DNA from 4 places in the Staphylococcus sp. FSL K6-0223 genome. Region 4 is predicted to be linked to each of the others. Evidence: a T-box and tRNA genes for the amino acid it is inferred to sense, from the RefSeq annotation. Region 4 holds a T-box; the other regions hold tRNA genes.
What was found. The T-box of region 4 lies ahead of MHI13_RS05460 (valine--tRNA ligase). A T-box ahead of a tRNA ligase gene usually reads a tRNA of that ligase, here a tRNA-Val.
Positions count from the first base shown of each region.

Region 1 (8,041 bases), 1.0 Mb from region 4:
AATGACCCTCCACGGTTGAGCCGTGGGCTTTCACATCAGACTTAAAAAACCGCCTACGCGCGCTTTACGCCCAATAATTCCGGATAACGCTTGCCACCTACGTATTACCGCGGCTGCTGGCACGTAGTTAGCCGTGGCTTTCTGATTAGGTACCGTCAAGACGTGCACAGTTACTTACACGTTTGTTCTTCCCTAATAACAGAGTTTTACGATCCGAAGACCTTCATCACTCACGCGGCGTTGCTCCGTCAGGCTTTCGCCCATTGCGGAAGATTCCCTACTGCTGCCTCCCGTAGGAGTCTGGACCGTGTCTCAGTTCCAGTGTGGCCGATCACCCTCTCAGGTCGGCTACGTATCGTTGCCTTGGTAAGCCGTTACCTTACCAACTAGCTAATACGGCGCAGGTCCATCTATAAGTGATAGCAAAGCCATCTTTCACTATCGAACCATGCGGTTCGAAATATTATCCGGTATTAGCTCCGGTTTCCCGAAGTTATCCCAGTCTTATAGGTAGGTTACCTACGTGTTACTCACCCGTCCGCCGCTAACGTCAAAGGAGCAAGCTCCTCGTCTGTTCGCTCGACTTGCATGTATTAGGCACGCCGCCAGCGTTCATCCTGAGCCAGGATCAAACTCTCCATAAAAATTTATGATGTTTGATTAGCTCATAATACTAAATAGTGTTTGTAACATTTAAGTTACTTTATTGGAATTAACGTTGACATATTGTCATTCAGTTTTCAATGTTCATTTGATATTAATTAAATGGTGGAGACTAGCGGGATCGAACCGCTGACCTCCTGCGTGCAAAGCAGGCGCTCTCCCAGCTGAGCTAAGCCCCCATATTTTTAAAGAAGTCGGGAAGACAGGATTCGAACCTGCGACCCCTTGGTCCCAAACCAAGTGCTCTACCAAGCTGAGCTACTTCCCGTATATTAAATTGATAATTTTAAATGGCGCGCCCGATAGGAGTCGAACCCATAACCTCTTGATCCGTAGTCAAACGCTCTATCCAGTTGAGCTACGGGCGCTATATTTAAATTGGTGCCGAGGACCGGAATCGAACCGGTACGGTGATCTCTCACCGCAGGATTTTAAGTCCTGTGCGTCTGCCAGTTCCGCCACCCCGGCAAAATAATGGAGCGGAAGACGGGATTCGAACCCGCGACCCCCACCTTGGCAAGGTGGTGTTCTACCACTGAACTACTTCCGCATATTAAAATAAATCGTATGAGTGAGCCATAGAGGATTCGAACCTCTGACCCTCTGATTAAAAGTCAGATGCTCTACCAACTGAGCTAATGGCTCAAAGATGGTGCCGGCCAGAGGACTTGAACCCCCAACCTACTGATTACAAGTCAGTTGCTCTACCAATTGAGCTAGGCCGGCTGAAAAGTAAATGGTGGAGAATGACGGGTTCGAACCGCCGACCCTCTGCTTGTAAGGCAGATGCTCTCCCAGCTGAGCTAATTCTCCTATCAAGTAAGCCTGGCAACGTCCTACTCTAGCGGAACGTCAGTCCAACTACCATCGGCGCTAAGGAGCTTAACTTCTGTGTTCGGCATGGGAACAGGTGTGACCTCCTTGCCATTGTCACCAGACAACAACTTACTTAAACAAGTATATTACTAATTAATTAATTTTTCAATAGTTAATTTTACACTTTATTAAAATTCTTTTTACAAGCGTTTTACAAAATTAACTTTCGTTTTTGACGACTTTTATATCTTATAATAATCAAAGTTTAATGTCAATAAGTTTTTAAAGATTTTTTAAATTAATTTTTAAAAAAGGATTTAATTTTTGAACACTCATAGTATACTACCACATCATATATATAATATCTAGTCCTTTTTTAATTAATTTTTTTCATTTTGTTTTTCATAAAAAAGCGTTGCTTACCTTAGCAAGCAACGCTTTTAATTTATATTGATCTTATTTTTGTCTCATGTAAGGGAATAATAATACATCTCTAATAGATGGTGAATCTGTTAACAACATAACTAAACGATCAATTCCAATTCCTAGTCCGCCTGTTGGTGGCATACCGTATTCAAGCGCTTCAATGTAATCTTCATCCATTTCATGAGCTTCATCGTTACCTTGTTCTTTTTCAACAAGTTGTGCTTCAAAACGTTCACGTTGATCGATTGGATCATTTAATTCTGTGAAAGCATTTGCATGTTCTCTACCTACAATAAACAACTCGAAACGATCAGTAAATCTTGGATCTTCTGGATTTTTCTTAGCAAGTGGAGAAATTTCAATTGGATGTCCATAAATAAATGTAGGTTGAATTAATGTTTCTTCAACTTTTTGTTCAAAGAATTCATTTAAAATATGTCCATATTTCATGTTTTCTGTAATTTCGATACCATGCTCTTTAGCTAATGCTTTAGCTTCTTCATCCGTTTTCACATTATAAAAGTTTACACCTGTAGCCTCTTTAACAGCGTCTACAATATGAAGTCGTTTCCAATCTGATTCTAAGTCAATTTCTTCGCCATTATATTGCACTTTTGCTGAACCTAATACAGTTTGTGCAATATGTCTAACCATAGATTCTGTTAAATCCATAATATCATGATAATCGGCATATGCTTCATATAACTCTATCATAGTAAACTCAGGATTATGGCGTGTTGATACACCTTCATTACGGAATACACGACCAATTTCATAAACTTTTTCTAATCCGCCTACAATTAATCGTTTTAAATGTAATTCTATCGCAATACGCATATATAACGTTGCATCTAGTGCATTATGATGGGTAACAAATGGTCGAGCTGCAGCACCACCAGCGATTTGATGCATCATTGGCGTTTCTACTTCTAAATAACCTCTTTGATTTAAATAATTTCTCATTTCTTGGATGATTTTACTACGGTTAATAAATGTACGAGTACTATCTTGGTTAGTAATTAAATCTAGATAACGTTGGCGATATCTTTGCTCAATATCTTGTAAACCATGAAATTTATCAGGTAATGGTCTTAAAGCTTTAGATAATAATGTAAATGATTTTGCTTTTACTGATAATTCGCCAGTATTTGTTTTAAACATGACACCTTCAATACCTACAATGTCACCTAAATCCGTTGTTTTCCAAAGGTTATCAAAAGGTTCTTCGCCAATTTGATCTTTACGTACATAAATTTGAATTTGACCAGTTAAATCTTGTACATGTGCAAATCCTGCTTTACCTTTACCACGTTTTGTCATTAAACGCCCTGCAATAGAAACATGACTTTCGTCTTCTTTTTCATGTAATTCTTCTTTAGAAAAATGATCCCATTTTTCTTTTAATTCACTTGCAGTAGCTGTGCGTTCAAAGCGTTTACCAAATGGGTCAATTCCTAAATCAATAAGTTCTTGTAATTTTTGTCGACGAACCTGCATTTGGTCATTCATTTCTTCTGACATTACTCTCTCTCCTTTAATCTTCCTGTTTTACTATTAATGGATGTTATGTACTTATTAAAAATATTGTAAAATATTTTCCATTCACTATTTTATACATAGTCACATAGTTAAATTCTTAAAATATATTTATATCTTAAGAATTTAAGCACTTATCTTAGCACTTAATCTTTATATTTCTTAACCGTATCATCTGGAAAAACTAAATCATGAATTTTCTGATTTAATCGTGGATCCTTTTTGTCCGATGCAATATCGTTCAACGGTATAAGTACAAAAGCACGTTCTTGCATTCGTGGGTGAGGTATACTTAAATTGTCTGTTTCAATAATATTATCACTATATAATAAGATATCTATATCTAATGTTCTAGGACCCCAACGTATTTCTCTTACTCGATGCAGTTGTTGTTCAATGTCTAAACAATGCTTAAGCAATTGCTGAGGTGACAACTCGGTTTCAATCTCTAAACACAAATTCAAGAAATTAGGCTGATCAGTATAGCCAATCGGTGCAGTTTCATATATCGATGATTGTTTTGTTACCTTTATACCCTTAATGTTTCCAATTAAATCAATTGCCTTAAGAAGTTGTTGTTTTCTATCACCAATATTACTTCCTAAACCTAAATATGCTTGTACCATTAACGATTCTCCCTCACTATTTCAATACCCACACCATCGTAATGACCAGGTATAGGTGGATTTTCTTTAGTGATTCTGACTTTCGTTTCCATTACACGATTATAGTGTGAATTTATACGTTTTGCAATACGTTCAGCTAGATGCTCGATTAAATTGCAAGGTGGACCTTCAACAATATCTTTTACATCTTCAAATACTTCACCATAATGCACAGTATCTTTAACATTATCTGTCTGACCCGCTTTTGTTAAGTCTACTTTTAAAGTTACGTCTACTAAAAAAATTTGACCTATTTCATTCTCAGCTGTGAGTGCACCATGATATCCATAAAACTTCATCCCTTTAAGAAAGATCATGTCGTTCATTTTCATTCTCCTTCAAAAAATCTATACCTTGAGCTAAACGTACATTTAATTGAACATTATGTACGCGAACTGCTTTTATGCCTTTCATTATACCATAGGCAGTAGTAGCAGCAGTGGCCTCATCTCTTTCTTTTGGTGTCGTATCAGTAGAAATCATCTCTCTAATAAAACGTTTACGACTTGTCGCTAATAAAACAGGATACTCTGTAGCAACTAATTCATCTAATCGAGCCATTACTTCATTTTCTTCTTTTCTACTTTTGGCAAATCCAATACCAGGATCTAACCATATTTTATGTTTTGGAATCCCTGCCATTTCTGCTTTATTTGCTTGCTTTATAAGTGTTAATAGCATTTCTTCTACAACTGGTTGGTCACGGTGGCCATCTCCATTATGCATTAACACAATTTCCGCTTCATATTTAGCAACTACATCTAAAATATGAGGATCATATAATCCAGCCCATTGGTCATTAATCATTGTGGCCCCTAATCTTAGGCAAGCTTCAGCAACTTCACTGCGATATGTATCTATGGAAATTTGTACATTTAGTTTCACTAATTCTTCTACAACTGGCACTACACGTTGCATTTCTTCTTCTAAAGACACTTCTGTGTGCCCAGGTCTTGTTGATACGCCTCCTACATCAATAATATCTACGCCTTCATCAATCATTTCTTTAGCACGTGTAACTGCGTTATCAATTGAATTATACTGACCACCATCTGAAAATGAATCAGGCGTTACATTTAAGATTCCCATAATTTTTGTTTTACCCACTACCAATCATCCTTTGTTTTAAAAATAAATATGTATACTCATATGATACACTCATTTAGTCTATATTTCAGTATTGTTAACTGAAAGAACCTTTATACTAAAAAATAGCTGGCTTCGCCTTTTACGAAACCAGCCATTTCTTATTTAAAACATGATATTCAAATATCAACTTATATCATCATTAGTCATCGAATGAATATAATGGTGTAGATAAGTAACGTTCACCATTACTTGGTAATACTGTTACAACTGTTTTACCTTTACCTAACTCTTTTGCTTTTTCGATTGCTGCATAAATTGCTGCGCCTGAAGAAATACCTGCTAAGATACCTTCTTCTTTAGCCACACGACGTGATGTTTCCATTGCAGTTTCATTACCAACTTTAATGATACTATCATAAATATTAGTATTTAAAGTATCAGGTACAAAGCCAGCACCTAAACCTTGTAATTTATGTGGTCCAGGTTCTCCACCACTTAATACAGGAGATCCTTCTGGTTCAATTGCTACAATTTCAACGTTAGGATATTTCTCTTTTAAGACTTTACCTACACCAGATAGTGTACCGCCAGTACCAACACCTGCTAAGAAAGCATCAATTTGTTTGCCTTCAAATTGTTCAACTAATTCAGGACCAGTTGTTAATGCATGTACTTCAGGGTTAGCTGGATTTTCAAATTGTTGAGGTTCGAAATAACCATGTTCTTCTTTCAATTCTTTAGCTTTCTTAATAGCACCTTTCATTGCTTCAGATCCAGGTGTTAACACTAATTCCGCACCATATGCTTTTAATAAGTTGCGACGTTCAGAACTCATTGTTTCAGGCATAGTAAATACTGCTTTATAACCTTTAGCTGCACAAACAAATGCTAAACCAATACCAGTATTACCACTTGTTGGTTCTACAATTGTATCACCAGGTTTAATTTTTCCTTCTTTTTCAGCTTTTTCAATCATTGCTAAAGCAATACGGTCTTTTACAGAGCCACCTGGATTTTGATACTCTAATTTTACATATACATCTGCCGCATCTTCATCTACTACGTTTCTTAATTTTACTACCGGTGTGTTGCCAATAATTTGTGTAATATTTTCTACAGGTTTTTGTGCCATCGAAAAAACGCTCCTTTAACTTTCTAATTTAAAACTTAGTTTTTCTATCGGATATAACTATATTCTATCAGAATTTTCTAAAAAGACAAAGATATTTCTTTAAATATGATGTAATATTTTACTTTCATTAGTTACATTTAGTTTTTCCCATAAAAAAAGAGCAATAAACATACGCTTATTGCTCATCAACATTCTACTATTTTTTTATTGTATCAAGTAGTTCTTGAAGTTCGCCTTCAGAATAATGATATTTATTTCCACAGAAATGACACACGGCCTCAGCACCATGATCTTCTTTAATCATATCTTCAATTTCTGCTTCACCTAAACCTTTAATTGCATTTAGGAATTTTTCGTGACTACAATTACATTCAAATTGTGCATCCATTGTTTCCAAAATTTGTACATTCTCTTCACCTAAAATTTCATTTAAGATACCTTCTGGTGTTAAGCCTTGTTCAATCAATTTAGAAACTGGCTGCATTTGGTTAATTGCATTTTCTAATTTAGTAATAGTTTCTTCTTTAGCGCCTGGCATGACTTGTATAATAAATCCACCCGCTGCTTTAATAGAATTATCAGGGTTAACAAGTACCCCTAATCCTACTGATGACGGTGTTTGTTCACTTGTCGCAAAATAATAAGTGAAATCTTCTCCAAGTTCACCAGAAACGATTGGACTTGCGCCTGAGAAATAATCTTTCATTCCTACATCCTTAACGACTTGAATTGCACCCTCAGTACCTACTGCTCGTCTTACATCCAATTTACCTTGATCATTAAGTGGAAAATGGGTTTGAGGATGGTCAACATATGCACGGACATTTCCTTGTGCATCTGCATCAGCAATAATTCGACCAATTGGGCCCTTACCATCTACTGTGACAGTAAGCTTTTGATCTCCTTTTAACATTGCCCCCATTAATAACGTTGCTGTCATTGTTCTCCCCATCGCTGCTGAAGCTGTAGGCCATGTATAGTGACGTGTTTGGCCTTCTTGAACTGATTCAGTTGTTAATGCAGCATACGCACGTACTTCTCCATCAAAAGCCAATGATTTAACAATATAATCATGTGTCATTACTCTAATCTCTCCTTTATGTTATTTTATTTCGTTTGTTTCATTTATTTTAAAATCTAATATTAAATCTTTTATTAAGAATATCTATTTTACACTGCTTATTTAAGAATATGAAGTAACTTGCTCTAGGGTATATAATGTTCCTATATCATATTAAAAACTCTTTCGATTAAGGTTATTTTTTAACCCGAGTCGAAAGAGTTTTTATGACTAACTATGATTCTCTATGATTTGAATCTGTTGGATGCTCTATATTTGGAGATTGTTCATAACCTGTTTCATCTCTATCATTTCGTTGTGAATGATTTTGAGATTGATTACGGTCTGAACGATGATTGTTTCTATCATGATCGATTCTGTCATCTTCTCTGCGGTCTTCTGCTTCATCTTTACGACCTTCTTCAAGTTGTTCTTCACGAATGTCACCATAAGATTTACCATATTTACCGTTTGAGAACTCAGAATCATCTCTATCTTCATCTTTTACCACTTTAGCTGCATCATAATCCACTGTTGGTAAAACACCATCATAGAATAATGAACGTATTTGTTCTGCTACTAGTGTTTCTTCAGTTAATAATGTTTTAGCAATCAGTTTCAATTGTGATTCATGTTCTAATAAAATTTGTTTAC
Region 1 is NZ_JBBOYX010000001.1:2,115,785-2,123,825, forward strand. It holds rRNA gene MHI13_RS10480 (16S ribosomal RNA) at 1-644, opposite strand, end outside; tRNA gene MHI13_RS10485 (tRNA-Ala) at 767-842, opposite strand; tRNA gene MHI13_RS10490 (tRNA-Pro) at 858-931, opposite strand; tRNA gene MHI13_RS10495 (tRNA-Arg) at 955-1,031, opposite strand; tRNA gene MHI13_RS10500 (tRNA-Leu) at 1,043-1,131, opposite strand; tRNA gene MHI13_RS10505 (tRNA-Gly) at 1,139-1,213, opposite strand; tRNA gene MHI13_RS10510 (tRNA-Lys) at 1,236-1,308, opposite strand; tRNA gene MHI13_RS10515 (tRNA-Thr) at 1,314-1,389, opposite strand; tRNA gene MHI13_RS10520 (tRNA-Val) at 1,401-1,476, opposite strand; rRNA gene rrf (5S ribosomal RNA) at 1,487-1,601, opposite strand; gene lysS (lysine--tRNA ligase) at 1,936-3,426, opposite strand; gene folK (2-amino-4-hydroxy-6-hydroxymethyldihydropteridine diphosphokinase) at 3,588-4,067, opposite strand; gene folB (dihydroneopterin aldolase) at 4,067-4,432, opposite strand; gene folP (dihydropteroate synthase) at 4,410-5,213, opposite strand; gene cysK (cysteine synthase A) at 5,395-6,327, opposite strand; gene hslO (Hsp33 family molecular chaperone HslO) at 6,524-7,408, opposite strand; gene ftsH (ATP-dependent zinc metalloprotease FtsH) at 7,623-8,041, opposite strand, start outside.
Region 1: it encodes a tRNA-Val, which carries the amino acid that the T-box ahead of MHI13_RS05460 (valine--tRNA ligase) is inferred to sense. The anticodon was not compared.

Region 2 (8,041 bases), on a different contig from region 4:
TAGAAACACCTATGATGCATCAAATTGCTGGAGGTGCGGCTGCACGTCCATTTGTTACCCACCATAACGCATTAGATGCTACGTTATATATGCGTATAGCTATTGAATTACACCTAAAACGCTTAATCGTCGGTGGTCTTGAAAAAGTATACGAAATTGGCCGTGTATTCCGTAATGAAGGAGTATCTACACGTCATAATCCAGAATTCACAATGATAGAATTATATGAAGCCTACGCTGATTATCATGATATTATGGATTTAACTGAGAGCATGGTTAGACATATTGCTCAAGAGGTCTTTGGTTCAGCTAAAGTTTCTTATAATGATGAAGAAATAGATTTAGAGTCTTCTTGGAGAAGACTTCACATTGTTGATGCAGTTAAAGAAGCCACTGGCGTGAATTTTTATGATGTTAAAACTGATGAGGAAGCGGTAAGCTTAGCTAAAGAACATGGTATTGAGATTACTGAAAATATGAAATATGGTCATATTTTAAATGAATTCTTCGAACAAAAAGTTGAGGAAACGTTAATTCAACCTACATTCATTTATGGCCATCCAATTGAAATCTCTCCATTAGCTAAAAAGAATCCAGAAGATCCTAGGTTTACTGATCGATTTGAACTATTTATAGTGGGAAGAGAACATGCGAATGCTTTCACAGAATTAAATGACCCAATCGATCAACGTGAACGTTTCGAAGCACAACTTGTCGAGAAAGAACAAGGTAACGATGAAGCGCATGAGATGGATGAAGATTATATTGAGGCGTTAGAATATGGTATGCCTCCTACAGGTGGATTAGGTATCGGTATCGATCGTTTGGTAATGTTACTAACAGATTCACCTTCTATCAGAGATGTACTATTATTCCCTTATATGAGACAGAAATAATTTTCTAGTCTAGTACTACTTGCATCAATCATCTATATGGTGGTTGATGCTTTTTTGTATTTAAAATGCTTTATTATTAAGGGTGAAAAGTCTATCAATTTGATAAATCTATAATGTGTGTAAGGCGTGCTATATAAAAAATTTCCATTACTAAGAAATATAATTATCATTTTTTAGGGAAAAGTAGTGATTTTTCACAATAAAATATACAAATGGATTTTAAAAATGCAAATATTATCATAGATTTAGCCTTTAGCTTATGGTAGAATATTACGAGTGAAATAAGTCAGGTGCATTTAAGAAATATAGATTAAAAACGATTGAAAAAAGTTCTATAAAAGTGTTGACTTGTTTATTTAAATGAAGTAACATATAAAAGTCGTCAAAAACGAGGACGCATGTTATGAAATTGTAAATGAAATTTTAACAAAGTGTAAAATTGACCGTTGCAAAGTCATTTACAAGTGTGTATCATATATAAAGTAAGTTAATTTTGTCTGGTGGCAATGGCAAGGAGGTCACACCTGTTCCCATGCCGAACACAGAAGTTAAGCTCCTTAGCGCCGATGGTAGTCGGGCTTACGTCCCGCTAGAGTAGGACGTTGCCAGGCAATATTTGAAATAGGAGAATTAGCTCAGCCGGGAGAGCATCTGCCTTACAAGCAGAGGGTCGGCGGTTCGAACCCGTCATTCTCCACCATGATAGCCGGCCTAGCTCAATTGGTAGAGCAACTGACTTGTAATCAGTAGGTTGGGGGTTCAAGTCCTCTGGCCGGCACCATCTTTTGAGCCATTAGCTCAGTTGGTAGAGCATCTGACTTTTAATCAGAGGGTCAGAGGTTCGAATCCTCTATGGCTCATTACGATTTTATTTATATGCGGAAGTAGTTCAGTGGTAGAACACCACCTTGCCAAGGTGGGGGTCGCGGGTTCGAATCCCGTCTTCCGCTCCATTATTTTGCCGGGGTGGCGGAACTGGCAGACGCACAGGACTTAAAATCCTGCGGTGAGAGATCACCGTACCGGTTCGATTCCGGTCCTCGGCACCATCTTAATAAAGCGCCCGTAGCTCAACTGGATAGAGCGTTTGACTACGGATCAAGAGGTTATGGGTTCGACTCCTATCGGGCGCGCCATTTTATTATGATTATTAACTACATACGGGAAGTAGCTCAGCTTGGTAGAGCACTTGGTTTGGGACCAAGGGGTCGCAGGTTCGAATCCTGTCTTCCCGACTTCTTTCTAAATTTATGGGGGCTTAGCTCAGCTGGGAGAGCGCCTGCTTTGCACGCAGGAGGTCAGCGGTTCGATCCCGCTAGTCTCCACCATTTATAATTATTCTTTATAATAAATGAACATTGAAAACTGAATGACAATATGTCAACGTTAATTCCAATAAACGTAACGAAACGTTACAAACTATTTAGTATTTATGAGCTAATCAAACATCATAATTTTTTATGGAGAGTTTGATCCTGGCTCAGGATGAACGCTGGCGGCGTGCCTAATACATGCAAGTCGAGCGAACAGACGAGGAGCTTGCTCCTTTGACGTTAGCGGCGGACGGGTGAGTAACACGTGGATAACCTACCTATAAGACTGGGATAACTTCGGGAAACCGGAGCTAATACCGGATAACATGTTGAACCGCATGGTTCAACAGTGAAAGACGGTCTTGCTGTCACTTATAGATGGATCCGCGCCGCATTAGCTAGTTGGTAAGGTAACGGCTTACCAAGGCAACGATGCGTAGCCGACCTGAGAGGGTGATCGGCCACACTGGAACTGAGACACGGTCCAGACTCCTACGGGAGGCAGCAGTAGGGAATCTTCCGCAATGGGCGAAAGCCTGACGGAGCAACGCCGCGTGAGTGATGAAGGTCTTCGGATCGTAAAACTCTGTTATTAGGGAAGAACAAACGTGTAAGTAACTGTGCACGTCTTGACGGTACCTAATCAGAAAGCCACGGCTAACTACGTGCCAGCAGCCGCGGTAATACGTAGGTGGCAAGCGTTATCCGGAATTATTGGGCGTAAAGCGCGCGTAGGCGGTTTTTTAAGTCTGATGTGAAAGCCCACGGCTCAACCGTGGAGGGTCATTGGAAACTGGAAAACTTGAGTGCAGAAGAGGAAAGTGGAATTCCATGTGTAGCGGTGAAATGCGCAGAGATATGGAGGAACACCAGTGGCGAAGGCGACTTTCTGGTCTGTAACTGACGCTGATGTGCGAAAGCGTGGGGATCAAACAGGATTAGATACCCTGGTAGTCCACGCCGTAAACGATGAGTGCTAAGTGTTAGGGGGTTTCCGCCCCTTAGTGCTGCAGCTAACGCATTAAGCACTCCGCCTGGGGAGTACGACCGCAAGGTTGAAACTCAAAGGAATTGACGGGGACCCGCACAAGCGGTGGAGCATGTGGTTTAATTCGAAGCAACGCGAAGAACCTTACCAAATCTTGACATCCTTTGACCCTTCTAGAGATAGAAGTTTCCCCTTCGGGGGACAAAGTGACAGGTGGTGCATGGTTGTCGTCAGCTCGTGTCGTGAGATGTTGGGTTAAGTCCCGCAACGAGCGCAACCCTTAAGCTTAGTTGCCATCATTAAGTTGGGCACTCTAAGTTGACTGCCGGTGACAAACCGGAGGAAGGTGGGGATGACGTCAAATCATCATGCCCCTTATGATTTGGGCTACACACGTGCTACAATGGACAATACAAAGGGCAGCGAAACCGCGAGGTCAAGCAAATCCCATAAAGTTGTTCTCAGTTCGGATTGTAGTCTGCAACTCGACTACATGAAGCTGGAATCGCTAGTAATCGTAGATCAGCATGCTACGGTGAATACGTTCCCGGGTCTTGTACACACCGCCCGTCACACCACGAGAGTTTGTAACACCCGAAGCCGGTGGAGTAACCATTTGGAGCTAGCCGTCGAAGGTGGGACAAATGATTGGGGTGAAGTCGTAACAAGGTAGCCGTATCGGAAGGTGCGGCTGGATCACCTCCTTTCTAAGGATATATTCGGAACATCTTCTTCGAAGATGAAAGGGATAACGTGACATATTGTATTCAGTTTTGAATGTTTATTAACATTCAAATTTGTACATTGAAAACTAGATAAGTAAGTAAATAGATTTTACCAAGCAAAACCGAGTGAATAGAGTTTTAAATAAGCTTGAATTCATAAAAATAATCGCTAGTGTTCGAAAGAACACTCACAAGATTAATAACAGGTTTTCGACTTTGACTTTTAAAGAAATCGTTTTTCAGATAATGAGTTGATTTAATTTTAAGCGCAGTTTACTTATGTAAATGAGCATTTAAATTAATGAAACGAAGCGATATGAAAGCGATTGACTAAAAGTATGGTGGAAACACAGATTAAGTTATTAAGGGCGCACGGTGGATGCCTTGGCACTAGAAGCCGAAGAAGGACGTTACTAACGACGATATGCTTTGGGTAGCTGTAAGTAAGCGTTGATCCAGAGATTTCCGAATGGGGGAACCCAACATGAGTTATGTCATGTTATCGACATGTGAATTCATAGCATGTCAGAAGGCAGACCCGGAGAACTGAAACATCTTAGTACCCGGAGGAAGAGAAAGAAAAATCGATTCCCTGAGTAGCGGCGAGCGAAACGGGAAGAGCCCAAACCAACAAGCTTGCTTGTTGGGGTTGTAGGACACTCTATACGGAGTTACAAAAGAACATGTTAGACGAATCATCTGGAAAGATGAATCAAAGAAGGTAATAATCCTGTAGTCGAAAACATATTCTCTCTTGAGTGGATCCTGAGTACGACGGAGCACGTGAAATTCCGTCGGAATCTAGGAGGACCATCTCCTAAGGCTAAATACTCTCTAGTGACCGATAGTGAACCAGTACCGTGAGGGAAAGGTGAAAAGTACCCCGGAAGGGGAGTGAAAGAGAACTTGAAACCGTGTGCTTACAAGTAGTCAGAGCCCGTTTATGGGTGATGGCGTGCCTTTTGTAGAATGAACCGGCGAGTTACGATCTGATGCAAGGTTAAGCAGCGAATGTGGAGCCGTAGCGAAAGCGAGTCTGAATAGGGCGTTGAGTATTTGGTCGTAGACCCGAAACCAGGTGATCTACCCTTGGTCAGGTTGAAGTTCAGGTAACACTGAATGGAGGACCGAACCGACTTACGTTGAAAAGTGAGCGGATGAACTGAGGGTAGCGGAGAAATTCCAATCGAACTTGGAGATAGCTGGTTCTCTCCGAAATAGCTTTAGGGCTAGCCTCAAGTGATGATTATTGGAGGTAGAGCACTGTTTGGACGAGGGGCCCCTCTCGGGTTACCGAATTCAGACAAACTCCGAATGCCAATTAATTTAACTTGGGAGTCAGAACATGGGTGATAAGGTCCGTGTTCGAAAGGGAAACAGCCCAGACCACCAGCTAAGGTCCCAAAATATATGTTAAGTGGAAAAGGATGTGGCGTTGCCCAGACAACTAGGATGTTGGCTTAGAAGCAGCCATCATTTAAAGAGTGCGTAATAGCTCACTAGTCGAGTGACACTGCGCCGAAAATGTACCGGGGCTAAACATATTACCGAAGCTGTGGATTGTCCTTTGGACAATGGTAGGAGAGCGTTCTAAGGGCGTTGAAGCATGATCGCAAGGACATGTGGAGCGCTTAGAAGTGAGAATGCCGGTGTGAGTAGCGAAAGACGGGTGAGAATCCCGTCCACCGATTGACTAAGGTTTCCAGAGGAAGGCTCGTCCGCTCTGGGTTAGTCGGGTCCTAAGCTGAGGCCGACAGGCGTAGGCGATGGATAACAGGTTGATATTCCTGTACCACCTAGTATCGTTTTAATCGATGGGGGGACGCAGTAGGATAGGCGAAGCGTGCTGTTGGAGTGCACGTCCAAGCAGTAAGGCTGAGTGTTAGGCAAATCCGGCACTCGTTAGGCTGAGCTGTGATGGGGAGAGGAAATTGTTTCCTCGAGTCGTTGATTTCACACTGCCGAGAAAAGCCTCTAGATAGATAACAGGTGCCCGTACCGCAAACCGACACAGGTAGTCAAGATGAGAATTCTAAGGTGAGCGAGCGAACTCTCGTTAAGGAACTCGGCAAAATGACCCCGTAACTTCGGGAGAAGGGGTGCTCTTTAGGGTGCAAGCCCAGAAGAGCCGCAGTGAATAGGCCCAAGCGACTGTTTATCAAAAACACAGGTCTCTGCTAAACCGTAAGGTGATGTATAGGGGCTGACGCCTGCCCGGTGCTGGAAGGTTAAGAGGAGTGGTTAGCTTCTGCGAAGCTACGAATCGAAGCCCCAGTAAACGGCGGCCGTAACTATAACGGTCCTAAGGTAGCGAAATTCCTTGTCGGGTAAGTTCCGACCCGCACGAAAGGCGTAACGATTTGGGCACTGTCTCAACGAGAGACTCGGTGAAATCATAGTACCTGTGAAGATGCAGGTTACCCGCGACAGGACGGAAAGACCCCGTGGAGCTTTACTGTAGCCTGATATTGAAATTCGGCACAGCTTGTACAGGATAGGTAGGAGCCTTTGAAACGTGAGCGCTAGCTTACGTGGAGGCGTTGGTGGGATACTACCCTAGCTGTGTTGGCTTTCTAACCCGCACCACTTATCGTGGTGGGAGACAGTGTCAGGCGGGCAGTTTGACTGGGGCGGTCGCCTCCTAAAAGGTAACGGAGGCGCTCAAAGGTTCCCTCAGAATGGTTGGAAATCATTCATAGAGTGTAAAGGCATAAGGGAGCTTGACTGCGAGACCTACAAGTCGAGCAGGGTCGAAAGACGGACTTAGTGATCCGGTGGTTCCGCATGGAAGGGCCATCGCTCAACGGATAAAAGCTACCCCGGGGATAACAGGCTTATCTCCCCCAAGAGTTCACATCGACGGGGAGGTTTGGCACCTCGATGTCGGCTCATCGCATCCTGGGGCTGTAGTCGGTCCCAAGGGTTGGGCTGTTCGCCCATTAAAGCGGTACGCGAGCTGGGTTCAGAACGTCGTGAGACAGTTCGGTCCCTATCCGTCGTGGGCGTAGGAAATTTGAGAGGAGCTGTCCTTAGTACGAGAGGACCGGGATGGACATACCTCTGGTGTACCAGTTGTCGTGCCAACGGCATAGCTGGGTAGCTATGTATGGACGGGATAAGTGCTGAAAGCATCTAAGCATGAAGCCCCCCTCAAGATGAGATTTCCCAACTTCGGTTATAAGATCCCTCGAAGATGACGAGGTTAATAGGTTCGAGGTGGAAGCGTGGCGACACGTGGAGCTGACGAATACTAATCGATCGAAGACTTAATCAATATTAAAATGTTTTGCGACGCAAAATCATTACTTACTATCTAGTTTTGAATGTATAACACATTCATTTGTCTGGTGACAATGGCAAGGAGGTCACACCTGTTCCCATGCCGAACACAGAAGTTAAGCTCCTTAGCGCCGATGGTAGTCGGGCTTACGTCCCGCTAGAGTAGGACGTTGCCAGGCAAACCACTTTTGACCGTTAGGTCATTTTTTTGTGGATTATTTTTACTGAATAAAATTAATTTTAAATATTTATTGACTTTAACATCAATAAAGCGTATAATTAATTCTTGTCGGTAAGAAAAATGAACATTGAAAACTGAATGACAATATGTCAACGTTAATTCCAATAAACGTAACGAAACGTTACAAACTATTTAGTATTTATGAGCTAATCAAACATCATAATTTTTTATGGAGAGTTTGATCCTGGCTCAGGATGAACGCTGGCGGCGTGCCTAATACATGCAAGTCGAGCGAACAGACGAGGAGCTTGCTCCTCTGACGTTAGCGGCGGACGGGTGAGTAACACGTGGATAACCTACCTATAAGACTGGGATAACTTCGGGAAACCGGAGCTAATACCGGATAACATGTTGAACCGCATGGTTCAACAGTGAAAGACGGTCTTGCTGTCACTTATAGATGGATCCGCGCCGCATTAGCTAGTTGGTAAGGTAACGGCTTACCAAGGCAACGATGCGTAGCCGACCTGAGAGGGTGATCGGCCACACTGGAACTGAGACACGGTCCAGACTCCTACGGGAGGCAGCAGTAGGGAATCTTCCGCAATGGGCGAAAGCCTGACGGAGCAACGCCGCGTGAGTGATGAAGGTCTTCGGAT
Region 2 is NZ_JBBOYX010000002.1:1,214,413-1,222,453, reverse strand. It holds gene lysS (lysine--tRNA ligase) at 1-896, shown strand, start outside; rRNA gene rrf (5S ribosomal RNA) at 1,393-1,507, shown strand; tRNA gene MHI13_RS16850 (tRNA-Val) at 1,521-1,596, shown strand; tRNA gene MHI13_RS16845 (tRNA-Thr) at 1,602-1,677, shown strand; tRNA gene MHI13_RS16840 (tRNA-Lys) at 1,684-1,756, shown strand; tRNA gene MHI13_RS16835 (tRNA-Gly) at 1,775-1,849, shown strand; tRNA gene MHI13_RS16830 (tRNA-Leu) at 1,857-1,945, shown strand; tRNA gene MHI13_RS16825 (tRNA-Arg) at 1,956-2,032, shown strand; tRNA gene MHI13_RS16820 (tRNA-Pro) at 2,058-2,131, shown strand; tRNA gene MHI13_RS16815 (tRNA-Ala) at 2,149-2,224, shown strand; rRNA gene MHI13_RS16810 (16S ribosomal RNA) at 2,354-3,904, shown strand; rRNA gene MHI13_RS16805 (23S ribosomal RNA) at 4,275-7,196, shown strand; rRNA gene rrf (5S ribosomal RNA) at 7,266-7,380, shown strand; rRNA gene MHI13_RS16795 (16S ribosomal RNA) at 7,609-8,041, shown strand, end outside.
Region 2: it encodes a tRNA-Val, which carries the amino acid that the T-box ahead of MHI13_RS05460 (valine--tRNA ligase) is inferred to sense. The anticodon was not compared.

Region 3 (8,041 bases), 370 kb from region 4:
AATTAATACTAAATGGTTAACATTTTAATTATTTGTCCAGGCGCTTTATTTTATTTTTATTACATCTATCCTCCTTTCTTCCAATACTCTCTATTTTACCCTTTTCTAATAATTATTTGCAAATATTATTATATTTAATTCATAAACTTATAGTTATAATTTGATATTTAATTTATATTTTTTGCTAAAAAAATACTCTCTTTAAAGTTTTCAGTTCTACGGCTTTAACTTTAAAGAGAGTGTATTCTTGTTTTTAAATGGTACTATTAATTTAATCCCATTTTTTCTTTTACTTTATCAGCAATTGTTTGAGCATAACGTTCAGCATCTTCATTTGTTGCTGCCTCAACCATTACTCTTACTAATGGTTCAGTTCCTGAAGGTCTAACTAATATTCTTCCTTCACCATTCATTTCATTCTCAACTTCATTCATAACAGCTTTAACGTCTTCATTTTCAGATACATGATGTTTATCTGTTACTTTTACATTAATTAATGATTGTGGATACTTTTTCATTTGTGCTGCTAACTCACTTAAAGTTTTACCACTTGATTTAATAATAGCAGCAAGTTGTACTCCAGTTAGTAGTCCATCACCAGTCGTGTTATAGTCCATCATTACTATATGTCCAGATTGTTCTCCGCCTAAATTATAATGGCCTCGTCTCATTTCTTCAACGACATATCTATCTCCAACTTTTGTTTTATTTGATTGAATGCCTTCTGTTTCAAGAGCTTTATAAAATCCTAAGTTACTCATTACAGTAGATACAATCATATTATTATTTAATTCATGATTTTTATGCATTTCTTGACCAATAATAAACATAATTTGGTCACCATCAATGATGTTACCCTTTTCATCAACAGCAATTAAACGATCTCCATCTCCATCAAAAGCTAAACCAAAATCACTTTCAGTTTCTACAACTTTTTCAGCTAAATGTTCAGGATGAGTAGACCCACATTCATCATTAATATTGTATCCATCTGGATTACAACCAATTGTAACTGTCGTTGCCTCTAAATCACCAAATAAGAAAGGCGCAAGTGAAGAAGTTGATCCATTCGCCCCATCTAAAGTAATTTTAAGTCCATCTAAATTTATATCAATTGTAGATTTAAGATAACTTAAGTATTTTTGTGCACCTTCATAATAATCTGAAAAATGCATAATGTCTTTGCCTGCTGGACGTGGTAAGTCAGGTTGTTCTTGATCTAATAATTGTTCAATTTCTTCTTCCTGCTTATCTGAAAGTTTAAAACCATCAGCACCAAAGAACTTAATACCATTATCAGCTACAGGATTATGAGATGCAGAAATCATTACTCCTAATTGTGCTCCCATTTCACGTGTTAAATATGCAACACCTGGAGTAGAAATAACTCCTAATCTCATTACTTCTGCACCTATTGATGCTAATCCAGCGATTAAAGCTGATTCTAACATTTCACCAGACACACGAGTATCTCTACCAACTAAAACTCTAGGATGTTTCTCTCCTTCATTATGTGCTAATACATAACCACCATAGCGACCTAGTTTAAACGCTAATTCAGGTGTTAATTCTTTATTAGCTACTCCCCTTACACCATCTGTTCCAAAATATTTTCCCATTTTCATTACTCCTTTATTATCTAGTTTACTATTTTAAATTGACATGTGCTGTGACTTCATTAAATTCAGATTTCTTAACCTGTTTAGGTATCTTGAGTTGAAGTGTTTTATCAGTCGATTCAGTGATATCATCTAAATTGACATCGGCTTCTATGTCATTAATATCCTTCAAATCATCTTTATTACCATAAATTTCTACTTCATTCTCATTTAGTTTAATGCTATCTAAACTTTCATCATCAGGTAATGAACCCTTTTTAACGGTTTTAATTTTTACTTTTTTACTGTAAGGTTCAAGTTTCACTGACATTTTAATATTATTAGGCTTGATTTGAACGTTTAATTTATTCAATTGCTTGTCAAATGCAGTAATTTCAGCTACATCAGTAGTATTCTCACTGATATTAGTCGCATTTTTAAATGTCGCTTTTAAATATGCAATTTTGTCTAATTGCTTTTTACCACCAGTAACTTGAACAGTGTCTTTATTCAAAGAAGTTTCACTTACTTTATAATTTGAATCTACATTGTTTTGTGAAATATCAGGCTGAACATGCATTGTTTTAGTATCTTTATCCTCCAAGGTGATATAAGCGTGTTTAGGTTTAACATTATAACTAATATCGTTACTTAATCCTTTAACAATATAATCTTCTTTATAATTTCCAGATTTAGCATTAGATAAATTAACTGTGACCTTGATATCGTCTGAACTTTCTATTTTCAATAACTTTGATTGTGGTCCTGAAATAGTAACATCAACAGTATCTGGTGATTTAGTAACATGTAAATTTTTGGTATTATAAAGAATTTCTACAGGTACATCTTCAATTGTTTTAGAAGAATTCTGAGCTAGATTATCATTGTTAAAAATATTGCCAAACACATTATTAACAGAAAGATAAAAAAAGATCGCTAATATTAAGGCAAAAAATCTTAATCCCCACTTACTTTCTAACATGCTATTTCACACCCTTCTTTTGAGCGCGAGTTCCAAACCAATGTTCAGCTAATAACTCTTCGAATACTTCATCAGAAACATCACGTCTTAATTTACCATCGAAAGTAACTGATATTGAACCGGTTTCTTCAGATACTACCACAGTAAATGAGTCCGAAACTTCAGAAATTCCTACGGCTGCCCTATGTCTTGTACCTAAACTTTTAGAAATTTTATTACTATCTGAAAGTGGTAAATAACATGCAGCACTAGCAATTTTAGTGTTTTGAATAATCATAGCCCCATCATGTAATGGTGTATTAGGTATAAAAACATTTATCAATAATTCTTGAGATATTGCAGAATTCATTGATATACCAGTTTCAATATAGTCTTGCAATCCAGTTTCCTTTTCAAAAACAATTAATGCTCCAATTCGTCTTTTAGCCATATACTGAACAGCCTTTGATACAGATTGGATTAATTTTTCTTCATCATGACTGTAAGTATTAGTATAGCGTTTAAATAGGCTCCCTCGCCCTAATTGCTCAAGTGCTCGTCTAATTTCTGGTTGGAATATCACAATTAAAGCTAAAACGCCCCATTGAATCACAATATCAAATAACTTTGAGGTAGCAGTTAAATTGAGAAGTTTACTTACTTGTTGTCCAATAACTATAAATAATATACCTTTAAGCAATTGAATTGCTTTAGTTCCTTTAAATACAGTAATGAGAAGATAAAGGACATACCAGACAATAAGTATATCTAATATACTTGTAATAATCTTCAAAGTACTAAGATTATTAAAAAAGTTGGAAAAATCCATAATCTCTCCTCCGTCTATAACTTTCATACTCATAATTATACCAATGAAAGGTGTAACTGTCATACTATGAAAGTCATACTTATAAATTTTTCATGAAAATCACTACTAAAAATGGATAATAAAAAAGCACCCCATTAAGGAGTGCTTAAAGTGAGCCATAGAGGATTCGAACCTCTGACCCTCTGATTAAAAGTCAGATGCTCTACCAACTGAGCTAATGGCTCTTATGGCTGGGCTAGCTGGATTCGAACCAGCGCGTGACGGAGTCAAAGTCCGTTGCCTTACCGCTTGGCTATAGCCCAATAAGATGGTGGAGGGGGGCAGATTCGAACTGCCGAACCCGAAGGAGCGGATTTACAGTCCGCCGCGTTTAGCCACTTCGCTACCCCTCCGATATTTAAATGGTGGAGAATGACGGGTTCGAACCGCCGACCCTCTGCTTGTAAGGCAGATGCTCTCCCAGCTGAGCTAATTCTCCAAATAAATGACTCCTACGGGACTCGAACCCGTGTTACCGCCGTGAAAGGGCGGTGTCTTAACCGCTTGACCAAGGAGCCATGGCTCCGCAGGTAGGATTCGAACCTACGACCGATCGGTTAACAGCCGATAGCTCTACCACTGAGCTACTGCGGAATAATATATATGCCTGGCAACGTCCTACTCTAGCGGAACGTCAGTCCAACTACCATCGGCGCTAAGGAGCTTAACTTCTGTGTTCGGCATGGGAACAGGTGTGACCTCCTTGCCATTGTCACCAGACAAATGAATGATTATACATTCAAAACTAGATAGTAAGTAAAGATTTGCGTCGCAAAACTTGAAAAAATTGATTAAGTCTTCGATCGATTAGTATTCGTCAGCTCCACGTGTCACCACGCTTCCACCTCGAACCTATTAACCTCATCATCTCTGAGGGATCTTATAACCGAAGTTGGGAAATCTCATCTTGAGGGGGGCTTCATGCTTAGATGCTTTCAGCACTTATCCCGTCCATACATAGCTACCCAGCTATGCCGTTGGCACGACAACTGGTACACCAGAGGTATGTCCATCCCGGTCCTCTCGTACTAAGGACAGCTCCTCTCAAATTTCCTACGCCCACGACGGATAGGGACCGAACTGTCTCACGACGTTCTGAACCCAGCTCGCGTACCGCTTTAATGGGCGAACAGCCCAACCCTTGGGACCGACTACAGCCCCAGGATGCGATGAGCCGACATCGAGGTGCCAAACCTCCCCGTCGATGTGAACTCTTGGGGGAGATAAGCCTGTTATCCCCGGGGTAGCTTTTATCCGTTGAGCGATGGCCCTTCCATGCGGAACCACCGGATCACTAAGTCCGTCTTTCGACCCTGCTCGACTTGTAGGTCTCGCAGTCAAGCTCCCTTATGCCTTTACACTCTATGAATGATTTCCAACCATTCTGAGGGAACCTTTGAGCGCCTCCGTTACCTTTTAGGAGGCGACCGCCCCAGTCAAACTGCCCGCCTGACACTGTCTCCCACCACGATAAGTGGTGCGGGTTAGAAAGCCAACACAGCTAGGGTAGTATCCCACCAACGCCTCCACGTAAGCTAGCGCTCACGTTTCAAAGGCTCCTACCTATCCTGTACAAGCTGTGCCGAATTTCAATATCAGGCTACAGTAAAGCTCCACGGGGTCTTTCCGTCCTGTCGCGGGTAACCTGCATCTTCACAGGTACTATGATTTCACCGAGTCTCTCGTTGAGACAGTGCCCAAATCGTTACGCCTTTCGTGCGGGTCGGAACTTACCCGACAAGGAATTTCGCTACCTTAGGACCGTTATAGTTACGGCCGCCGTTTACTGGGGCTTCGATTCGTAGCTTCGCAGAAGCTAACCACTCCTCTTAACCTTCCAGCACCGGGCAGGCGTCAGCCCCTATACATCACCTTACGGTTTAGCAGAGACCTGTGTTTTTGATAAACAGTCGCTTGGGCCTATTCACTGCGGCTCTTCTGGGCTTGCACCCTAAAGAGCACCCCTTCTCCCGAAGTTACGGGGTCATTTTGCCGAGTTCCTTAACGAGAGTTCGCTCGCTCACCTTAGAATTCTCATCTTGACTACCTGTGTCGGTTTGCGGTACGGGCACCTAATCTCTATCTAGAGGCTTTTCTCGGCAGTGTGAAATCAACGACTCGAGGAAACAATTTCCTCTCCCCATCACAGCTCAATCTTAAGAGTGCCGGATTTGCCTAACACTCAATCTCACTGCTTAGACGTACAATCCAATCGTACGCTTCGCCTATCCTACTGCGTCCCCCCATCGATTAAAACGATTATAGGTGGTACAGGAATATCAACCTGTTATCCATCGCCTACGCCTGTCGGCCTCAGCTTAGGACCCGACTAACCCAGAGCGGACGAGCCTTCCTCTGGAAACCTTAGTCAATCGGTGGACGGGATTCTCACCCGTCTTTCGCTACTCACACCGGCATTCTCACTTCTAAGCGCTCCACATGTCCTTGCGATCATGCTTCAACGCCCTTAGAACGCTCTCCTACCATTGTCCAAAGGACAATCCACAGCTTCGGTAATATGTTTAGCCCCGGTACATTTTCGGCGCAGTGTCACTCGACTAGTGAGCTATTACGCACTCTTTAAATGATGGCTGCTTCTAAGCCAACATCCTAGTTGTCTGGGCAACGCCACATCCTTTTCCACTTAACATATATTTTGGGACCTTAGCTGGTGGTCTGGGCTGTTTCCCTTTCGAACACGGACCTTATCACCCATGTTCTGACTCCCAAGTTAAATTAATTGGCATTCGGAGTTTGTCTGAATTCGGTAACCCGAGAGGGGCCCCTCGTCCAAACAGTGCTCTACCTCCAATAATCATCACTTGAGGCTAGCCCTAAAGCTATTTCGGAGAGAACCAGCTATCTCCAAGTTCGATTGGAATTTCTCCGCTACCCACAGTTCATCCGCTCACTTTTCAACGTAAGTCGGTTCGGTCCTCCATTCAGTGTTACCTGAACTTCAACCTGACCATGGGTAGATCACCTGGTTTCGGGTCTACGACCAAATACTATACGCCCTATTCAGACTCGCTTTCGCTACGGCTCCACATTTTCTGCTTAACCTTGCATCAGATCGTAACTCGCCGGTTCATTCTACAAAAGGCACGCCATCACCCATTAACGGGCTCTGACTACTTGTAAGCACACGGTTTCAAGTTCTCTTTCACTCCCCTTCCGGGGTACTTTTCACCTTTCCCTCACGGTACTGGTTCACTATCGGTCACTAGAGAGTATTTAGCCTTAGGAGATGGTCCTCCCAGATTCCGACGGAATTTCACGTGCTCCGTCGTACTCAGGATCCACTCAAGAGAGAATATATTTTCAACTACAGGATTATTACCTTCTTTGATTCAACTTTCCAGATGATTCGTTTAATATATTCCTTTGTAACTCCGTATAGAGTGTCCTACAACCCCAATAAGCAAGCTTATTGGTTTGGGCTCTTCCCGTTTCGCTCGCCGCTACTCAGGGAATCGAATTTTCTTTCTCTTCCTCCGGGTACTAAGATGTTTCAGTTCTCCGGGTCTGCCTTCTGACAAGCTATGAATTCACTTGTCGATAACACAACATAACTTGTGTTGGGTTCCCCCATTCGGAAATCTCTGGATCAACGCTTACTTACAGCTACCCAAAGCATATCGTCGTTAGTAACGTCCTTCATCGGCTTCTAGTGCCAAGGCATCCACCGTGCGCCCTTAATAACTTAATCTAATATAGTTATTAATCTGTGAGTGTTCTTTCGAACACTAGCGATTATTTTTTATGAATTCAAGCTTATTTAAAACTCTATTCACTCGGTTTTGCTTGGTAAAATCTATTTACTTACTTATCTAGTTTTCAATGTACAATGTCATTAATTAATAATCACAATTAAGTATTATAACAAAATATAATAGTCAATGCAATATTCAATTAATCATGAATGTTTAAAAATAAACATTCAAAACTGAATACAATATGTCACGTTAATCCGTATCATCTCTATGAGATGTTCCGAATATATCCTTAGAAAGGAGGTGATCCAGCCGCACCTTCCGATACGGCTACCTTGTTACGACTTCACCCCAATCATTTGTCCCACCTTCGACGGCTAGCTCCAAATGGTTACTCCACCGGCTTCGGGTGTTACAAACTCTCGTGGTGTGACGGGCGGTGTGTACAAGACCCGGGAACGTATTCACCGTAGCATGCTGATCTACGATTACTAGCGATTCCAGCTTCATGTAGTCGAGTTGCAGACTACAATCCGAACTGAGAACAACTTTATGGGATTTGCTTGACCTCGCGGTTTCGCTGCCCTTTGTATTGTCCATTGTAGCACGTGTGTAGCCCAAATCATAAGGGGCATGATGATTTGACGTCATCCCCACCTTCCTCCGGTTTGTCACCGGCAGTCAACTTAGAGTGCCCAACTTAATGATGGCAACTAAGCTTAAGGGTTGCGCTCGTTGCGGGACTTAACCCAACATCTCACGACACGAGCTGACGACAACCATGCACCACCTGTCACTTTGTCCCCCGAAGGGGAAACTTCTATCTCTAGAAGGGTCAAAGGATGTCAAGATTTGGTAAGGTTCTTCGCGTTGCTTCGAATTAAACCACATGCTCCACCGC
Region 3 is NZ_JBBOYX010000001.1:731,492-739,532, reverse strand. It holds gene glmM (phosphoglucosamine mutase) at 267-1,619, opposite strand; gene MHI13_RS03570 (CdaR family protein) at 1,648-2,580, opposite strand; gene cdaA (diadenylate cyclase CdaA) at 2,582-3,388, opposite strand; tRNA gene MHI13_RS03560 (tRNA-Lys) at 3,540-3,612, opposite strand; tRNA gene MHI13_RS03555 (tRNA-Gln) at 3,616-3,690, opposite strand; tRNA gene MHI13_RS03550 (tRNA-Tyr) at 3,697-3,780, opposite strand; tRNA gene MHI13_RS03545 (tRNA-Val) at 3,791-3,866, opposite strand; tRNA gene MHI13_RS03540 (tRNA-Glu) at 3,874-3,945, opposite strand; tRNA gene MHI13_RS03535 (tRNA-Asn) at 3,947-4,021, opposite strand; rRNA gene rrf (5S ribosomal RNA) at 4,033-4,147, opposite strand; rRNA gene MHI13_RS03525 (23S ribosomal RNA) at 4,215-7,136, opposite strand; rRNA gene MHI13_RS03520 (16S ribosomal RNA) at 7,437-8,041, opposite strand, start outside.
Region 3: it encodes a tRNA-Val, which carries the amino acid that the T-box ahead of MHI13_RS05460 (valine--tRNA ligase) is inferred to sense. The anticodon was not compared.

Region 4 (8,041 bases):
AAGTGATTGGCGGTGGCTTACCTGTAGGTGCTTTTGGAGGCAAAAAAGAAATTATGGATAAAATTGCTCCAGTAGGTAATATTTATCAAGCGGGAACTCTATCTGGTAATCCTTTAGCAATGACAAGTGGTTATGAAACACTAAGTCAATTAACGCCTGAATCATATGAGTATTTCCAAGAATTAGGCGATATATTAGAAAAAGGACTTAAAGAGGTATTTGCTAAACACAATGTTCCTATTACAGTAAATAGAGCTGGTTCTATGATTGGTTATTTCTTAAATAAAGGACCTGTAACCAACTTTGAAGAAGCGAATCAAAGTGATTTAGAGTTATTTAGTAATATGTATAGAGAAATGGCTAAAGAAGGCATATTTTTACCACCTTCTCAGTTTGAAGGAACATTCTTATCTACCGCACATACCAAAGAAGATATTGAAAAAACGATTCATGCTTTTGATAATACATTAAGTAGAATTGTTTAATATTTAAAAGTTAATATAATAAAAGTGGAACAAAGATGAGATAATATCATCGTTCCACTTTTTTTAATTTAAATGCTTTTAATCTAGAAAGAAGTGATGATTTTTGAGGCGAATTTGGCTAAATAATATTATATTATTAATAATAGCGATGATCATGAGTTTAATATTAAAATTATCTCATATGCTTTTACCCTTTATGTTTGGGCCCATTATAGCCTCAATTATTGTGGTTAAAGTACTAAAACTAAATATTAAATGGCCTTTTTGGATTAGTCAGATTGGCTTAATATTACTTGGAGTACAAATAGGATCTACGTTTACGTCACAAGTCATTAATGATATCAAAAATGAGTGGTTAACCATTGTGACGGTGACTGTTTTACTCATCACGTTATCATTATTGATTGCTTATTTTTTCAAAAAAATTGCAAGAGTTAATACTGAAACTGCTATCTTGAGTGTAATACCTGGCGCTTTAAGTCAAATGTTAATTATGACTGAAGAAGATAAAAAAGCGAATATCTTAGTAGTAAGTTTAACCCAAACTTCTAGAGTTATTTTTGTAGTCGTACTTGTACCACTTATTTCTTTTTTATTTAGCAATTCATCATCAAGTGAAGAGATGATTCATAAAGCTACACCATTAACAAGAGCTTTAAATGTGCCCCAAATTGCTTTAATTATGATTGCTATAGCTTTTGTTTATTTCTTAATGTCAAAAATAAATTTTCCAACAAAACAATTACTCGCTCCAATTGTCGTTTTAATTGTTTGGAATTTATCAACTCATCTGACTTTTACTTTAGATAATTATATTCTTGCTTTTGCACAAGTGATTTATATGATTAGAATTGGTTTACAAATTGCACATTTATTAGGTGATTTAAAAGGTCGCATTGCTATAGCAATTATGTATCAAAATATAAGTTTAATTTTAGGATCATTTTTGATGGTCTTTATTGTTCATTTGTTTACTCATAATTCATTAAACGAATTATTTTTAGGTGGAGCTCCTGGAGGTATGAGTCAAATTGTACTAGTTGCCATAGCTACTGGTGCAGATGTTGCTAAGATATCAAGTTTTCATATCTTTAGGATATTTTTTATATTATTTTTAGTAGCACCAATAATTAATTACTTTTTAAAACGAAAAAAAAGTGATAATCAATCATAAGGAGTAGAACTACGAATTCAAAATAATCTGTTCTACTCCTTTTAATATTTAATGATTAGGTTTTGAAGGACATCCTTCTAAGTGAGCATCATATAGACCAGCCGCTTCCATAAACGAGAATACAGTCACAGGTCCTAAAAATTTAAAACCATAAGCTTTTAAATCTTTTGAAAGTTGTTTTGCTCTTTCATCAACTGTAATACGTTCTGAGGGAGTTTTATAGTGCAAGTCAATAGGATGTCCATCAACATATGACCATAAAAACTTACTGAAGCTACCATATTCTTTTTCAATTTGTAAATAACCCTTAGCTTGAGATACTATGGCTTCTAATTTCTTTCTATTATGTACGATATTTGGAAAGGTCATTAAAGCATTAATATCTTTCTCTGTCATTTTAGAAATTTTTATAGGATCAAATTGATGAAATGCTTTTTCATAAGCCTCTTTCTTTTTTAATATAGTTAACCAAGATAAACCAGCATGTTGAGATTCAAGTGCAAGTAATTTGAAAAGTGAAAGACTATTAAAATCTGGTTGTCCCCATACTTTATTATGATAATCTAAATAAATAGGGTCTGTAGTTCCAAAGGCACATGCGTTCATAAATATTCCTCCAAAAGATTGACTTATCATTGTTTTCTATTATACTATTAATTAGTAATTAAATATATTTTTTGGGAAGAGTACGTTTGATACTTATCAAAGAGAGCATATGGACGGTGTAAATATGTATAATGATCAAACTGAAGGTAGCCCACAAGTTCTTTTATTGAATACACATATAATAGTAGATAGAAGCGTGTATGAGCGTTAATCATAAATAAGTGCAAGAAGATATGGAGGTATCGTCTTGAATTTAGGTGGTACCACGGAGCATCCGTCCTATATATTAGGAAGGATGCTTTTTTATTTTAGGAGGTTATTTCAATGAAAATGGAATCAAAGTATAATCCTCGTGAAGTTGAAGCGGGGCGTTATGAAGAATGGGTAAAAAATGAATACTTTAAACCTCTAGAAGATGAATCTAGAGAAGCATATACAATTGTTATTCCGCCGCCGAATGTGACTGGTAAATTACATTTAGGACATGCTTGGGATACAACATTACAAGATATTATTACTCGAATGAAACGTATGCAAGGATACGATACGCTTTATTTACCTGGTATGGATCATGCGGGTATTGCAACACAAGCTAAAGTAGATGCTAAATTAAAAGAACAAGGTATTTCTCGTCATGATATAGGACGTGAAAAATTTTTAGAACATGCTTGGTCTTGGAAAGAAGAATATGCATCTTTTATTCGTAAACAATGGGCTAAATTAGGCTTAGGTCTTGATTATAGTAGAGAACGTTTTACTCTTGATGACGGCTTAAGTAAAGCGGTTAGAAAAGTATTTGTTGATTTATATAATAAAGGAATTATTTATCGTGGAGAGCGAATTATAAATTGGGATCCAGTCGCACGTACAGCATTGTCAGATATAGAAGTGATTCATGAAGATGTGCAAGGTCATTTTTATCATTTTAAATATCCTTATGCTGATGGTAATGGATATATTGAAATTGCCACAACTCGTCCTGAAACAATGTTAGGGGATACTGCTATAGTCGTTAATCCAAATGATGAACGTTATAAAGATGTCATAGGAAAAAAAGTGATTTTACCAATTATAGGTAGAGAATTACCAATTTTAGCAGATGAGTATGTTGATATTGAATTTGGTAGTGGAGCTATGAAAGTTACACCTGCACATGATCCTAATGACTTTGAAATTGGTCAGAGACATCATTTAGAAAACATTATCGTAATGGATGAAAATGGAAAAATGAATGACAATGCATCTCAGTATGCTGGTTTAGACCGTTTCGAATGTCGTAAAAAATTAGTAGAAGATTTAAAAGCTCAAGATTTAGTGATTAAAATTGAAGAACATATGCATTCTGTAGGTCATTCAGAACGTTCTGGTGCAGTAGTAGAACCTTATTTATCTACACAATGGTTTGTAAAAATGAAACCACTTGCGCAACAAGCACTAGATAATCAAAAAACAGATAATCGAATTGATTTTTATCCACCACGTTTTGAAAATACATTTAATCGTTGGATGGAAGAAATTAGAGATTGGACTATTTCTAGACAATTATGGTGGGGTCACCAAATTCCAGCTTGGTATCATAATGAAACAGGTGAAGTATATGTTGGAGAAGAAGCACCTGCTGATATCGAAAATTGGACTCAAGATGAAGATGTGTTAGATACATGGTTCTCAAGTGCGTTATGGCCATTCTCAACTTTAGGTTGGCCTAATGAAGAAGCAAAAGATTATCAACGTTACTATCCAACGAATGTTCTTGTAACCGGTTATGATATTATCTTCTTCTGGGTAGCAAGAATGATTTTCCAAGGATTAGAATTTACTGGTAAACGACCATTTAATGATGTACTTCTTCATGGTTTAGTAAGAGCTGAAGATGGTCGTAAAATGAGTAAATCACTTGGTAATGGTGTAGATCCAATGGATGTCATCGAAAAATACGGAGCAGATAGTTTACGCTACTTCTTAGCAACTGGTTCTTCTCCAGGTAATGACTTACGTTATTCTACCGAAAAAGTTGAATCTGTATGGAACTTTATTAATAAAATTTGGAATGGTGCTCGCTTTAGCTTGATGAATATTGGAGAAGACTTTAAAGTGGAAGACATTGATTTATCTGGTAATTTATCTTTAGCGGATAAATGGATTTTAACACGACTAAATGAAACAATAGAGACCGTTACTAATCTGAGTGAAAAATATGAATTTGGTGAAGTTGGACGTGCTTTATATAACTTTATTTGGGATGAATTCTGTGATTGGTATATTGAAATGAGTAAAATACCAATGAATGGTGAAGATGAAGCTCAAAAACAAACAACACGTTCTGTTCTAAGTTATACACTTGATCAAATAATGAGAATGCTACATCCATTTATGCCATTTGTAACTGAAAAAATTTGGCAAAGTTTACCGCATGAAGGAGAAACAATTGTAAAAGCAGCATGGCCGACAGTTAAAGAAGAGTTTGTGTTTGATGAAAGTAAACAGACAATGGAACAATTAGTTGAAATTATTAAATCTGTGAGACAATCACGCGTAGAAGTAAACACACCACTTTCTAAATCAATCCCTATTCTCATTCAAGCTAAAAATGAAGAAATTAAAACAATCTTAGAAAAAAATGCGGATTATATTCATAGATTTTGTAATCCAAGTGAATTAACCATCGATACAAATGTAGATATTCCTGAAAAAGCGATGACAGCGGTAGTAGTTGCTGGTAAAGTCATTTTACCGTTAGAAGGACTTATTGATATGGATAAAGAAATTGAACGTTTAGAGAAAGAGTTAGACAAACTTCAAAAAGAATTAGACCGTGTTGATAAAAAATTATCAAATGAGAATTTTGTTAATAAAGCACCTGAAAAAATTATAAATGAAGAGCGCGAAAAACAACAAAAATATCAAGAAAAATATAATGGTGTTAAAAACAGAATTGAACAATTAAAAGCATAGGAGAATTGTCAATGAATTACCTAGATAGCTTATATTGGATACATGAGCGCACTAAGTTTGGTATTAAACCTGGTGTTAAAAGAATGGAATGGATGCTTAACCACTTAAATAATCCTCAATTAAATATTCGCGGTATTCATGTGGGTGGAACAAATGGTAAAGGTTCTACAGTAGCTTATTTAAGAGCTGCATTAGTTGAGAATGGATATGAAGTTGGAACATTTACTTCTCCTTTTATTGAAACGTTTAATGAACGAATTAGTTTAAATGGTTATCCGATCTCAAATGACGAAATAGTTGAATTAGTAAAGCGAGTTAAACCAGTAAGTGAAGCGTTAGAACAAGAAACCGAACTCGGTTCTGCAACAGAATTTGAAATTATAACAACAATGATGTTTTTATATTTTGGAGAGATACATCCTGTAGATTTTGTTATTGTAGAAGCGGGACTAGGAATTAAAAATGATTCAACTAATGTGTTTACTCCTATTCTTTCAATTTTGACAAGTATAGGATTAGATCATACTGATATTTTAGGAAGTACGTATTTAGATATCGCAAAAGATAAAGGTGCTATCATAAAACCTAATGTACCCGTCATCTATGCAGTCAAAAATGAGGAAGCTTTAAAATACATTAGAGATTTAGCGGAAAATCAGAATGCAAAGCCAATTGAACTAGATAGAGAAATCATTATTGTATCTGAAGATGATGAATTTACTTATAGATATAAAGATTATGAGTTAGAAACAATCATCTTAGATATGATAGGTGATCATCAAAAAGAAAATGCTTCATTAGCTATTACAGCTTTAATAGAGTTGAACGAAGAAAATATTATTGAATTAGATTTTAATAAAATGATTGATGCTATTGAAAGTGTTTGTTGGACAGGACGTATTGAGCAAGTTAAAGAAAAACCTCTTATTATTATTGACGGAGCACATAATAATGAAAGTGTTGAAGCATTAGTTTCAACAATCAAAAATTATTATGATCTTGAGAAAATGGATGTTTTATTTTCAGCCATTAAAGGTAAACCTGTAAACGAAATGTTAAGTAAATTACAAAATTTAGCTGGTACATTTTATTTTACTGAATTTGATTTTCATAAAGCCTTATCTAAACAAGAATTACTTGAGAGTATAGATGCTGATAACATCGAATATATTGATGATTATGTAGATTTTATAAATCATTATGATGGTGAGGGCTTATTGATTACAGGCAGTTTATATTTTATAAGTGAAGTAAAATCGAAAGTTGAATTTAATTCATAATATATAGTATGTTAAATATCTAAATATAGCTATGAAGAAAGTTACAAATTAAACTTCTTCATAGCTTTTTTATTAGTTATATAATTGATAGATTAAGAGTGGACTGATTATTTTTAATAAAGGTTTTATTCATTTTATTGAATTTAAAATGCTTTAAAGAAGATATATTTATTTATTGAAATGAATTTAATCTAATCCTCGTTATTCCATTTACTTAGACCATATTTTAGTTATAATGAATGATATGAGGTGATCAGTATAATAGTATTATTAGCATTTACGTGTAGTGTAATATTTAGTTTTTTATATCAATTTTCAAGTATAGAGAAAGTGAATCTTCAATATTTCAAGCGACGATCACAATGTGATTATTGTCATACATCATTAAAGTGGTTTGATACTATACCATTATTAAGTTTCATATTCTTAAAAGGACGCTCGAGATGCTGTTCAAATCCTTTAAAACGCTCCTATATTATAGGTGAAATATTATCGTTTCTTATTGTCCCATATTTAATATTTATCGATATACATATAAATTATTCTCTCTTTATATTAACTTGTTTAATGTTGATAACGATGTCTCTAACCGATATTCAAACATTAACAATCAACAGTAACTTAATCCTCGTTTTTTTCTTTGTCGGTATCTATATTTCTTCATTACATTTGATTTCATTTATATTTATTTTCTTTCTATTACATACATTTTTTCTGTTAAATTCTAAAAGTATAGGGTACGGTGATATTTTATTACTTAGTATACTTTCTATATTTTATACTTATGAATTTATACTTCATCTAATATTATTAACTTGTGCAATTGGTCTTATGTTTTATATCATCTTGTTTCGTTTTAAGATACGTAAAATCCCACTTATTCCTTTTATTTCAATCTCATATATTTTATTAATTAATTTTTCCAACAATATTATGTAACTAATAAAGAAAAGGTGATGTTTTTGAAAATTAAAGATATGGCCAAAAGTGAGCTTCCTAAAGAGAGACTCATTCAATATGGTGAAAAAAATTTGTCTAACAGTGAATTATTAGCAATTTTAATTAACACTGGACGACAAGGGGTTTCAAGTATTGATATTGCAAATGAAATGATTAATAAAGTAAATAATTTAAAAGAATTAAAATTACTTTCAATACATGATTTGTTAAAAATAAAAGGTATAGGATTGCATAAAGCAGTGACACTAAAAGCCGCTTTCGAATTGGGAGAAAGAATAAATAAACGTAATTCAATTGAAAAAGTAAAGATTAAATCTCCTAAAGATGTCGCAGATATGATGATGTCTAAAATGAAAGATTTAACTCAAGAGCATTTAGTTGCTTTATTTTTAAATACTAAAAATATAGTGATAAAAGAAGAAACTATATTTATAGGAACATTAAACTCTTCAGTGATACACCCAAGAGAAGTCTTTAATGCTGCCATTAGAGCTTCATGTAATGCAGTAATTGTGATTCATAATCATCCATCTGGAGATGTGACGCCTTCAAAAGAAGATATTGCTACTACCATTAGACTT
Region 4 is NZ_JBBOYX010000001.1:1,099,523-1,107,563, forward strand. It holds gene hemL (glutamate-1-semialdehyde 2,1-aminomutase) at 1-485, shown strand, start outside; gene MHI13_RS05450 (AbrB family transcriptional regulator) at 589-1,659, shown strand; gene MHI13_RS05455 (DNA-3-methyladenine glycosylase I) at 1,708-2,265, opposite strand; T-box leader at 2,324-2,550, shown strand; gene MHI13_RS05460 (valine--tRNA ligase) at 2,590-5,220, shown strand; gene MHI13_RS05465 (bifunctional folylpolyglutamate synthase/dihydrofolate synthase) at 5,232-6,500, shown strand; gene MHI13_RS05470 (prepilin peptidase) at 6,750-7,439, shown strand; gene radC (RadC family protein) at 7,463-8,041, shown strand, end outside.